Regions from separate parts of the Psychrobacillus psychrodurans genome, predicted to be linked through region 2. Evidence: riboswitches for the same ligand, from Rfam matches in the RefSeq annotation. Region 2 holds a riboswitch; the other holds the start of a gene.
The links. A riboswitch is a leader RNA that binds a small molecule or an ion and turns the genes downstream of it on or off. The one in region 2 is predicted to bind S-adenosylmethionine.

Region 1 (4,560 bases), 550 kb from region 2:
AGACACTGTATTCGGTATTCCCACAAGTATTGAATCATTAAATAGCAGTACGCTAATATCAGATGCTGGGAAAAAAGAAGCTTTAAAAGATTTAGAATTACAAAATGAGAGCTTTACAAAAGAAAGCTCAGTCGGGTCATTTTTAGAGTATTTCTTAGGGAAAGAATTAGTTGAAAAACAAATTGTGCCTGTGTTATCAGGCGTTTACTCTGGTGATCTAAATAAACTTTCTATCGCTACCACACTACCTTATTTGATTGACTATAAAAATAAATACGGCAGTATAATTAAGGGGTTAGAGGAAAACAGAGCACAATTCCAAGCTGCAGCTAATAAAAAGTTCATTTCTTTCCAAAATGGACTTTCCACACTAATTGATCGCTTAGAGGAAGTGCTGAGCGAATCTACGATTATTAAAGGTGTGGCAACAAAGAAAGTAGAGAAGAAGGATGGACGTTATTCGGTTTTATTGACTAATGGGGAAACGGTTGAAGCAGATAGTGTAGTGCTAGCTACTCCTCATAATGTAGCGCAGCTGATTCTTCAAGATGAACAGTTGGATACCGATTTCAATAGACTAAAAAATTCATCCCTTATTAGTGTATATCTTGGATTTGATATTCCAGATAATCAGATTCCAGCAGAGGGCACTGGTTTTATCGTATCCGAAAATAGTGATGTGAAATGTAATGCATGTACGTGGACAAGTCGTAAATGGACACACACGTCAAAAGACAATCAATTACTTGTTCGTATGTTCTATAAGAGCTCAAGTTCAGCCTTTGAGAGTATGAAGAATATGAGTGAAGAAGAGCTAGTAGAAGTTGCGCTCCAAGATATTAAAATGAGCTTGAAATTAACAGGCAAACCTGAGGTAATAGAAGTAACAAAATGGAATGATCAAATGCCAAATTATCATCTAGCACACGGGGATGCAATTCAATCATTAACAGCTAAGATGGCTGATGAGATGCCAAATGTGGTGTTGGCTGGTTGTTCTTATTACGGGGTTGGAATTGTAGCTTGCATTAAGAACGGTAGAGAAACAGCAGAAAATATTATAAATTCAATAGTTGATTAAGTTTGCTGGCCAAAATTCATTTTTGGCCATTTTTTTATGAGGAAAATTGAATAGTAGCTTATTTGGTGAAATTTACATTTTCTTTTGTTGTGCTACGATTCAATTGGAGGTGAAGTATGCTTAAAGTAATGGATTCTTGCGAATATAATTTAATTGGTCTACAAATGTTAGCAAAAAGATTGAATGATACACATCCTCAAAAGGAGATAATCTTAGCTAAAGAAAAGGCAGCAAGAGCTGGACTGCAAGGTGAACGTAGAATAAGTGAAGTTTTTGCGAAATATACATTTCCTTTTGAATACTTTTTCGTTGAAAATATCGGATTAAATTCAAACGGTAAGTTCCAAATAGATGCTATTTTTCTTACTCCCTATTTCTTAGTAATTCTCGAAAGTAAAAATATAAGTGGGAAGTTATTTTTCAAACAAAACCCTGCGCAGTTAGAGCGCGAAACACCCAATGGTAAAGTCGATGTTTTTGAAAGCCCAGAAATTCAGTTATCGCGAAATATTCAATTACTACAAGAATGGCTGGGGAATCATGGGCTGACAATCCCAATATACGGTGTTATTGTTCTTAGCAATCCAAAAGTGAGAGTAATTGAACCACCGAAAAAACTTAGTGCTATTCTCCCGCAAACCATCCCAGTATATTTACGTAATCTTCCCCGCGAAAATGTATATTTTGATTCTGAAAAAATGAAAAAATTTGAAAATCAAATAAAAGTAGGTCAACAAACTTATATTCCTTTTCCAATGTGCACACGCTGGGGTATTAATCCTGAAAATTTAAGAAGCGGTGTCCAGTGTGAAAGCTGTAATTTTCATGGAATGGAAAAAAGAAAAAATGGCTGGACTTGTCCTCGTTGTGGTTATTTTGATAAGCTCGGACATGAAAGGGCCATAAGGGATTGGTTTATGCTGATTAGCGATACTATAACTAATAAACAATGTAGAGACTTTCTACATTTAGAATCAAAATATATCGCGCACAGAATCTTGCAATCAATGAATTTAACCAAGATAGGAACATCCAGAAACACTAAGTATAAATGGATATGGTAAAGAACCTGTGCATATACTGAAAAAGATAGAAAAAGAGAGAATCGCTAGAATGTAGCGGAGAATCACTAGAATGTAGTGGAGAATCGCTAGAATGAAGCGGAGAATCGCTAGAATGTAGTGGAGAATCGCTAGAATGTAGTGGAGAATCGCTAGAATGTAGTGGAGAATCGCTAGAATGTAGTGGAGAATCGCTAGAATGTAGTGGAGAATCGCTAGAATGTAGTGGAGAATCGCTAGAATGTAGTGGAGAATCACTAGAATGAAGCGAAGAATCGCTAGAATGAAGAAGAAAATCACTTAAATAGGATAAATAAACACTTAGCGAAGTGTATAGAAAATTCAAAACACATCTTGACGCTTTAGTGGAATAAAGGTACGATATGTTTAATTAAAAAATTGAATAATGAAATTCTTATCAAGAGAAGCCGAGGGACTGGCCCTACGAAGCTTCAGCAACCAGCCAATTAATTGGTCAGGTGCTAAATCCAGCAGACTTTACAAAGTCTGAAAGATGAGAAGGTGGTATCTAGCATACTCGTAAAGCCTTCTTTTCATGGAAGGCTTTTTTATATGGAGAGGATGGATACAAATGAGGTTATTAGAGAAATTACAGTCGTCTATACTGACAGCGGATGGGGCAATGGGTACGCTACTTTATTCGTACGGAATTGACTATTGCAATGAGGAATTAAACATTCAAAAGCCGGAAATTATTGAGAAGATACATCAGGATTATATTGAGGCCGGAGCAGATATTATTCAAACGAATACGTATGGAGCGAATGCCATTAAATTGGCGCGTTACGGGCTAGAAAACCAACTGAAAGAAATAAATGAAGCGGCTATCCAAATTGCTAAAAGAGCTGCTGCACCGGGCAACCAATTTGTCCTCGGTACGATTGGGGGCATTCGAGGAATTCGGAAAAGTGATGCCACTCTCGATGAGATTATCCATTCACTTGATCAGCAAGCCATCCAACTGTTAGCGGGAGATCCAGATGGTTTATTACTCGAAACCTATTATGACTTGGAAGAATTAAAGACTACTGTGACTTATCTTCGTACCTTAACTGATATACCAATTATAGCCCAAGTATCCATGCATGAGCCCGGTATTCTTCAAAATGGCTTACCACTTAATGATGCTCTACTTCAGCTTGAAGCAATTGGGGCGAACATAGTTGGAGTCAACTGTCGACTAGGTCCCCATCATACAATTCAAGCATTTGAAGGAGTAAACCTTCCGAATAAGGCTTTTCTCTCTGCTTATCCAAATGCGAGTTTACTGGATATAGATGAAGGGCGAATTGTCTATGAGTCCGATGCTGAATATTTTGGAAAAGCGGCGTTATATCTTAGGGATGCTGGAGTACGACTAATAGGAGGTTGCTGCGGGACGACACCAAAGCATATCGAAGCAGTAAAAAAACATATTGGTCATTTAGCACCGATTACGAGTAAGGTTGTTGAAAACAGAAAGCCGATTATTATTCAAGACGCCAAGCCGACTAACACACTGGCTCTCCATGAAAAAGCAAAAACAGAAAGGACGATTATTGTTGAGCTAGACACTCCTCGTCACCTTGACACGACTACATTCATGGAAGGTTCGGAAAAACTATATGCTGCTGGAATTGATGCAGTGACAATGGCGGATAACTCATTAGCCTCCCCGCGTATTAGTAATATGGCAATGGGCTCGATGTTAAAGCACCAAAAAAATATTAGACCGCTTGCTCATATTACATGCCGTGATCGTAATTTAATCGGTCTTCAATCTCATTTAATGGGGCTGGATGCGCTTGGAATCCATGATATTCTTGCTGTAACAGGAGACCCGACGAAAATTGGTGATTTCCCTGGAGCAACAAGTGTTTATGATGTATCAAGCCTAGAATTGATACAACTAATCAAACAATTAAACGAAGGTATTTCTTTCTCAGGAAAGTCACTACGAAAAAAAGCTAATTTCTCCGTAGCTGCTGCTTTTAATCCGAACGTTCGTGTTCTGGACCGTGCAGTGAAGCGACTAGAGAAGAAAATAGAATGTGGAGCAGATTATTTCATCACACAACCTGTCTACTCGAAAGATAAAATTCATGAAATTTATGAAGCGACTAAGCATTTATCAACCCCTATTTTCATTGGAATTATGCCACTGACTAATAGTCGTAATTCAGAATTCCTTCACAATGAAGTGCCAGGTATAAAATTGTCCGAAGAGGTACTGGAGCGTATGCGTTTATGTGGAGATGATAGAGAGCTAGCTACTGCAGAAGGTATCCAAATTTCAAAGGAATTAATAGATACAGCAGCGAAGCTATTCAACGGTATTTATATAATTACGCCATTTTTCCGATACGATATGTCTCTTGAATTAATTCATTATATTCAAGAGATTGATCGAAAGAAAGA
Region 2 (4,560 bases):
CTCTAGCACTTTGTAAATAACCTCTTCACCATAATCTCCTGCTTTAATAGCACCTATCTCTTTTGAAATTCTTGTATATTGTGGATGTTGTGGAGAAAGTCTTTCTATTAAATCAGCCATTCTTGCTACATATTTTGAAGGGGAATACGGTTTAATTATCAAATTATCATCACCTCTTCAACACAATATCACGAATAGTTAGTCTTTTCTAGACTAAATTTTTTATTGTGCAGATTGGTGAATAAAGAATGCTTGAAAAGCGGTATTGACTCTTTTTAGTGCTCACTTTCTGCTGGACGGATACCAGAATGGCTCGAGCACTTTGACTACTCGAGCGGGCGGTTGCGACTTCTTCTTGGGCTTTCGTCCTACCCCCGGGCGGATAGCAGGATGGCTCGAGCGCTTAAAATACTCGAGCGGGCGGTTGCGACTTCCTCTTGGGCGTTCGTCCTACCCCCGGGCGGATAGTAGGATGGTTCGGGCGCTTAATATACTCAAGCGGGCGGTTGCGACTTCTTCTCGGGCGTTCGTCCTCACCCGGGCGGATAGCAGGATGGCTCGGGCTCTTAAAATACTCGAGCGGGCGGTTGCGACTTCCTCTTGGGCTTTAGCCATTCGCCCGCACAAAAAAACAGACACCCGAAGATGTCTGTTTCCTCAAATAATATTATTATTTTACGGGTACTACCGATCCGCCCCACTCGCTTAGGATGAAGTCTTGAATTTCTTCAGATTTCAATGCTTCTACTAATGCTTTAATCTCTTTATTGTCTTCATCACCTGAGTTTACAGCAATGATATTCACATATGGAGATTCAGAGTCTTCAATTGCAATAGAGTCTTCTAATGGATTGATACCAGCGTCTATTGCGTAGTTAGAGTTGATTAATACTGCATCGCCTTCTTCATTCTCATATAACTGAACCATCAGAGCAGATTCATAGTTAGCGTCAAATTCAAGATTTTTAGGATTTTCAACGATGTCTTTCACTTCAGCTTTTGTTTTGTCAACACCATCTGCTAATTTAATAAGACCTTTTGCTTCTAACATAGCAAGAATACGTCCGTGATCTGCAACAGAGTTACTCATTAGAATTGTTGCACCTTCTGGTAGCTCTTCAATAGAACCGTATTTTTTAGAATATAAACCGATTGGTTCGATATGTATACCGCCTGCATTAGCGAAGTCATATCCAAAATCAGCTTTTTGTGATTCAAAGTAAGGGATATGTTGGAAATAATTCGCATCCAAGTCACCTGAATCTAAATCTTTGTTTGGTAATACATAATCTTGATACGTTTCTACAACAAGTTCAATTCCTTGTTCTTCAAGAATTGGTTTAACTTCTTCTAATATAACTGCATGAGGTACGTTCGATGCACCTATTACAAGTTTACTACCCTCTTCTTCTCCGCACGCTGCAAGTGTTAATGCACTCACTGATAATAAAGCTCCAGCTAATAACTTCTTCATTTTCAAATCTCTCCCTTTTTACCTATGATTTCTATGTGATCGAGTACTCTCGTTTACACCTATTATCGTTTATCTATTTTTGTAGTAATTAAATCGCCTATCCACTGAATTATAAATACCATGATTAATATTAGTATTGTGGCAACAAGTGTTACATCTGTTCTACCTCTTTGGAATCCATCTAAGAATGCTAGCGTTCCTAGTCCCCCAGCACCTATAATACCGGCCATAGCTGTATAACCAACTAGTGAAATTCCCGTAACCGTAATCCCTGATACTAATGCGGGCATAGATTCTGGCAGTAGAACCTTCCAAATAACAGTAGAAGTTTTAGCGCCCATCGATTTAGCTGCTTCTAGTACTCCTTTATCAATTTCTCGTAGAGCTATCAACACCATACGAGCGTAAAATGGAGCAGCTCCAATAACTAAAGCTGGGAATGCAGCATTTGGCCCACGCATTGTTCCAACTAAAAACTTCGTTAATGGGATTAATAAAATAATCAAAATAATAAATGGAATGGAACGGAATATATTAACGAAAGCACCTGTTAACCAGTTTGCTAACTTGTTCGCCCATGCTTGATGAGGACTAGTTAAGAAAAGTAAAAGACCGAGCACTAGCCCAATAATTGCTGTCAGTATAGTAGATACTGCAGTCATATATAATGTTTCAACGGTTGCTTCCCACATTTTTGGCCAATCAACATTAGGAAATAAATCATTAATCATTGTTGATCACCTCTGTATTTACTTTTTGTTCATGTATATAGCGGATGGCCTCATCCACCAATAATGCATCTCCTTCTAGTTGAAGGATTAAGGTACCAAATGCGCCATTTTGTGTATGCGAAATATTACCTTGAACAATATTGACTTCTAAATCAAATTGCTTAATAAGTCTAGACAATATTGGTTGTTCTGTTTGCTCTCCAACAAATACTAGCTTTATCAGCTTGCCATTTGGATATAGCTCTTTTAAATGCTGTATTGTTTGTATTGCTTTATTGGAATCACTGACTTGCGAGACAAAACGTTTCGTAATAGGTTGTTGCGGGTTTTGGAATACATCTAGTACTTTTCCTTCTTCTACCACATGACCTTTTTCCATTACTGCAACACGACCGCAAATCTTTTGAATAACCTGCATCTCGTGGGTAATCAATACAATTGTCAGCCCTAATTTTTCATTGATACTAACTAATAAGTCTAAAATTGAGTCCGTAGTTTCTGGATCTAACGCAGAGGTCGCTTCATCGCAGAGAAGCACTTCTGGACGATTGGCTAATGCCCGTGCAATTCCGACACGTTGTTTTTGTCCTCCTGATAGCTGTGAAGGATAATAATGTCCGCGACCTTCTAAACCAACTAAATCAATTAGTTCCTCTACTCTTGAAGAACGTTGTGCTTGTGGAACACCAGCAATTTCTAATGGAAAAGCAATATTTTCCGCAACCGTTCTTGACCATAACAGATTAAAGTGTTGGAAAATCATACTTACCTTTTGTCTTACTTGACGAAGCTTCACTTCATTTATCTTTGTAATATCTTGATTGTTGACGATAATTTGACCCGAAGTTGGCTTTTCTAATCCATTCAATAATCGAATAAGTGTACTCTTTCCTGCACCACTGTATCCAATGATGCCGAAAATTTCACCTTTCTTTATGTCAAGATTCACCTCTTCAACTGCAACGATTGTACCTTGTTTCGTGCTAAATTTTTTCGAAACATTATTTAAACTAATCATGGGAACCTTGCCACCTTTCTACGAAATGCTCAATTGCCTATCTATCTTCAAGAAATATTGTATGAATTTTTAATCCTGCATTTTAAAACTACTCAATGAGTCAACAGTTACTATGTAAATACATATACTTCCCATTTCTATCTAAAAAAACCCTCCTGCAAAAGAGCAGAAGGGTTTTAAGTTATTTATTTTAATAACGTTCATCCATTCTCTCATTTCCCAAAGCAATAGCTTTGCGTGATTTGGCACCATTTCATTTACATGACGGTTGCCGGGCTTCATAGGGCACTTCCCTCCACCACTCTTAATAAGAGTAACACTATTTAATTTGTTGGTATATCGAATATTATCACACGACTACTTGCTCGTCAATACTTTTTATTGTCTCTAATATAAATGGAACTGCTTGAAATGCATATATCTTTTTATGTACAGTTCCACCTTTAGCGATTATCAGACATGGTACGCTTTCAATATAATAATCCATTGCAAAATTCTCTAGATAGTTAATATTTGCTTGGCCAATTGAAAAAGGCATCATCTCTTGTACAACTTGCATCATTTTACTTGCAACTTGGCATGTTCCACATAAGGGTGTATAAATATAGAACATTGTAAGCTGACCACTGTTCTTATGGTCGTTCCACTGTTCAAGTGTCCATTCATTCACATTACATCATCCTAAAGTAAATATTGTCTCTTCACTTTTATATTAACACTTTTTAATATGGATGCCAAAACTTTGAACGGTGTAGTCGCCACTTCACAATACATTGGATTGGTATATAGATGAATAGCTTCAGGGTATTCTTTCCTGACGATGGAGCGAATTTGCTCACCTGATCTATCCGCATCTAAAAACGCATAAATAGGAATACCGTCGTAAGGACTTAAAATCTCTTCTAGCTTTACATTGGATATCGTTCCGTTTGTACAAATAATTTCTGTTGATTCATCAAGTAATTTTAAAAGCTTTAATTTATCTGATCTTCCCTCAACTATAATTATTTTTTCACTAAAGACAATAGCCATTCAGCATCTCTCCCAACTATGCCCTTTCCAATATTATATGAAAAAAACGCCGACATTAAGCGGCGTTTTCATAATTATTCTGAAATTAATTCTTCGTATTTTTCTGGAGAAAGTAAACCATCGACTTCCGTTACATCAGCTGGCTCTACAACAATCATCCATGCATTTTCATAAGGGGATTCGTTTACATATTCAGGGTTATCTTCTAATTCTGTATTTACATCTACTACTTTACCGCTTATTGGTGCATACAGTTCAGATACAGTTTTTACAGACTCTACACTACCAAATGGATCTCCTGCTTT

Region 1: linked by a shared signal. The riboswitch ahead of ACQCPR_RS16355 (bifunctional homocysteine S-methyltransferase/methylenetetrahydrofolate reductase) and the one ahead of ACQCPR_RS13595 (methionine ABC transporter ATP-binding protein) in region 2 are both predicted to bind S-adenosylmethionine.

Annotation. Positions count from the first base shown of each region.
Region 1 is NZ_CP189791.1:3,318,049-3,322,608, reverse strand. Features, by position in the region: gene ACQCPR_RS16365 (protoporphyrinogen oxidase) at 1-1,081, shown strand, start outside; gene ACQCPR_RS16360 (NERD domain-containing protein) at 1,198-2,145, shown strand; SAM riboswitch class I at 2,555-2,663, shown strand; gene ACQCPR_RS16355 (bifunctional homocysteine S-methyltransferase/methylenetetrahydrofolate reductase) at 2,735-4,560, shown strand, end outside.
Region 2 is NZ_CP189791.1:2,770,712-2,775,271, forward strand. Features, by position in the region: gene ACQCPR_RS13580 (nuclease-related domain-containing protein) at 1-162, opposite strand, end outside; gene ACQCPR_RS13585 (MetQ/NlpA family ABC transporter substrate-binding protein) at 671-1,474, opposite strand; gene ACQCPR_RS13590 (methionine ABC transporter permease) at 1,537-2,205, opposite strand; gene ACQCPR_RS13595 (methionine ABC transporter ATP-binding protein) at 2,198-3,223, opposite strand; SAM riboswitch class I at 3,433-3,537, opposite strand; gene ACQCPR_RS13600 (thioredoxin family protein) at 3,573-3,893, opposite strand; gene ACQCPR_RS13605 (toprim domain-containing protein) at 3,905-4,255, opposite strand; gene gcvH (glycine cleavage system protein GcvH) at 4,330-4,560, opposite strand, start outside.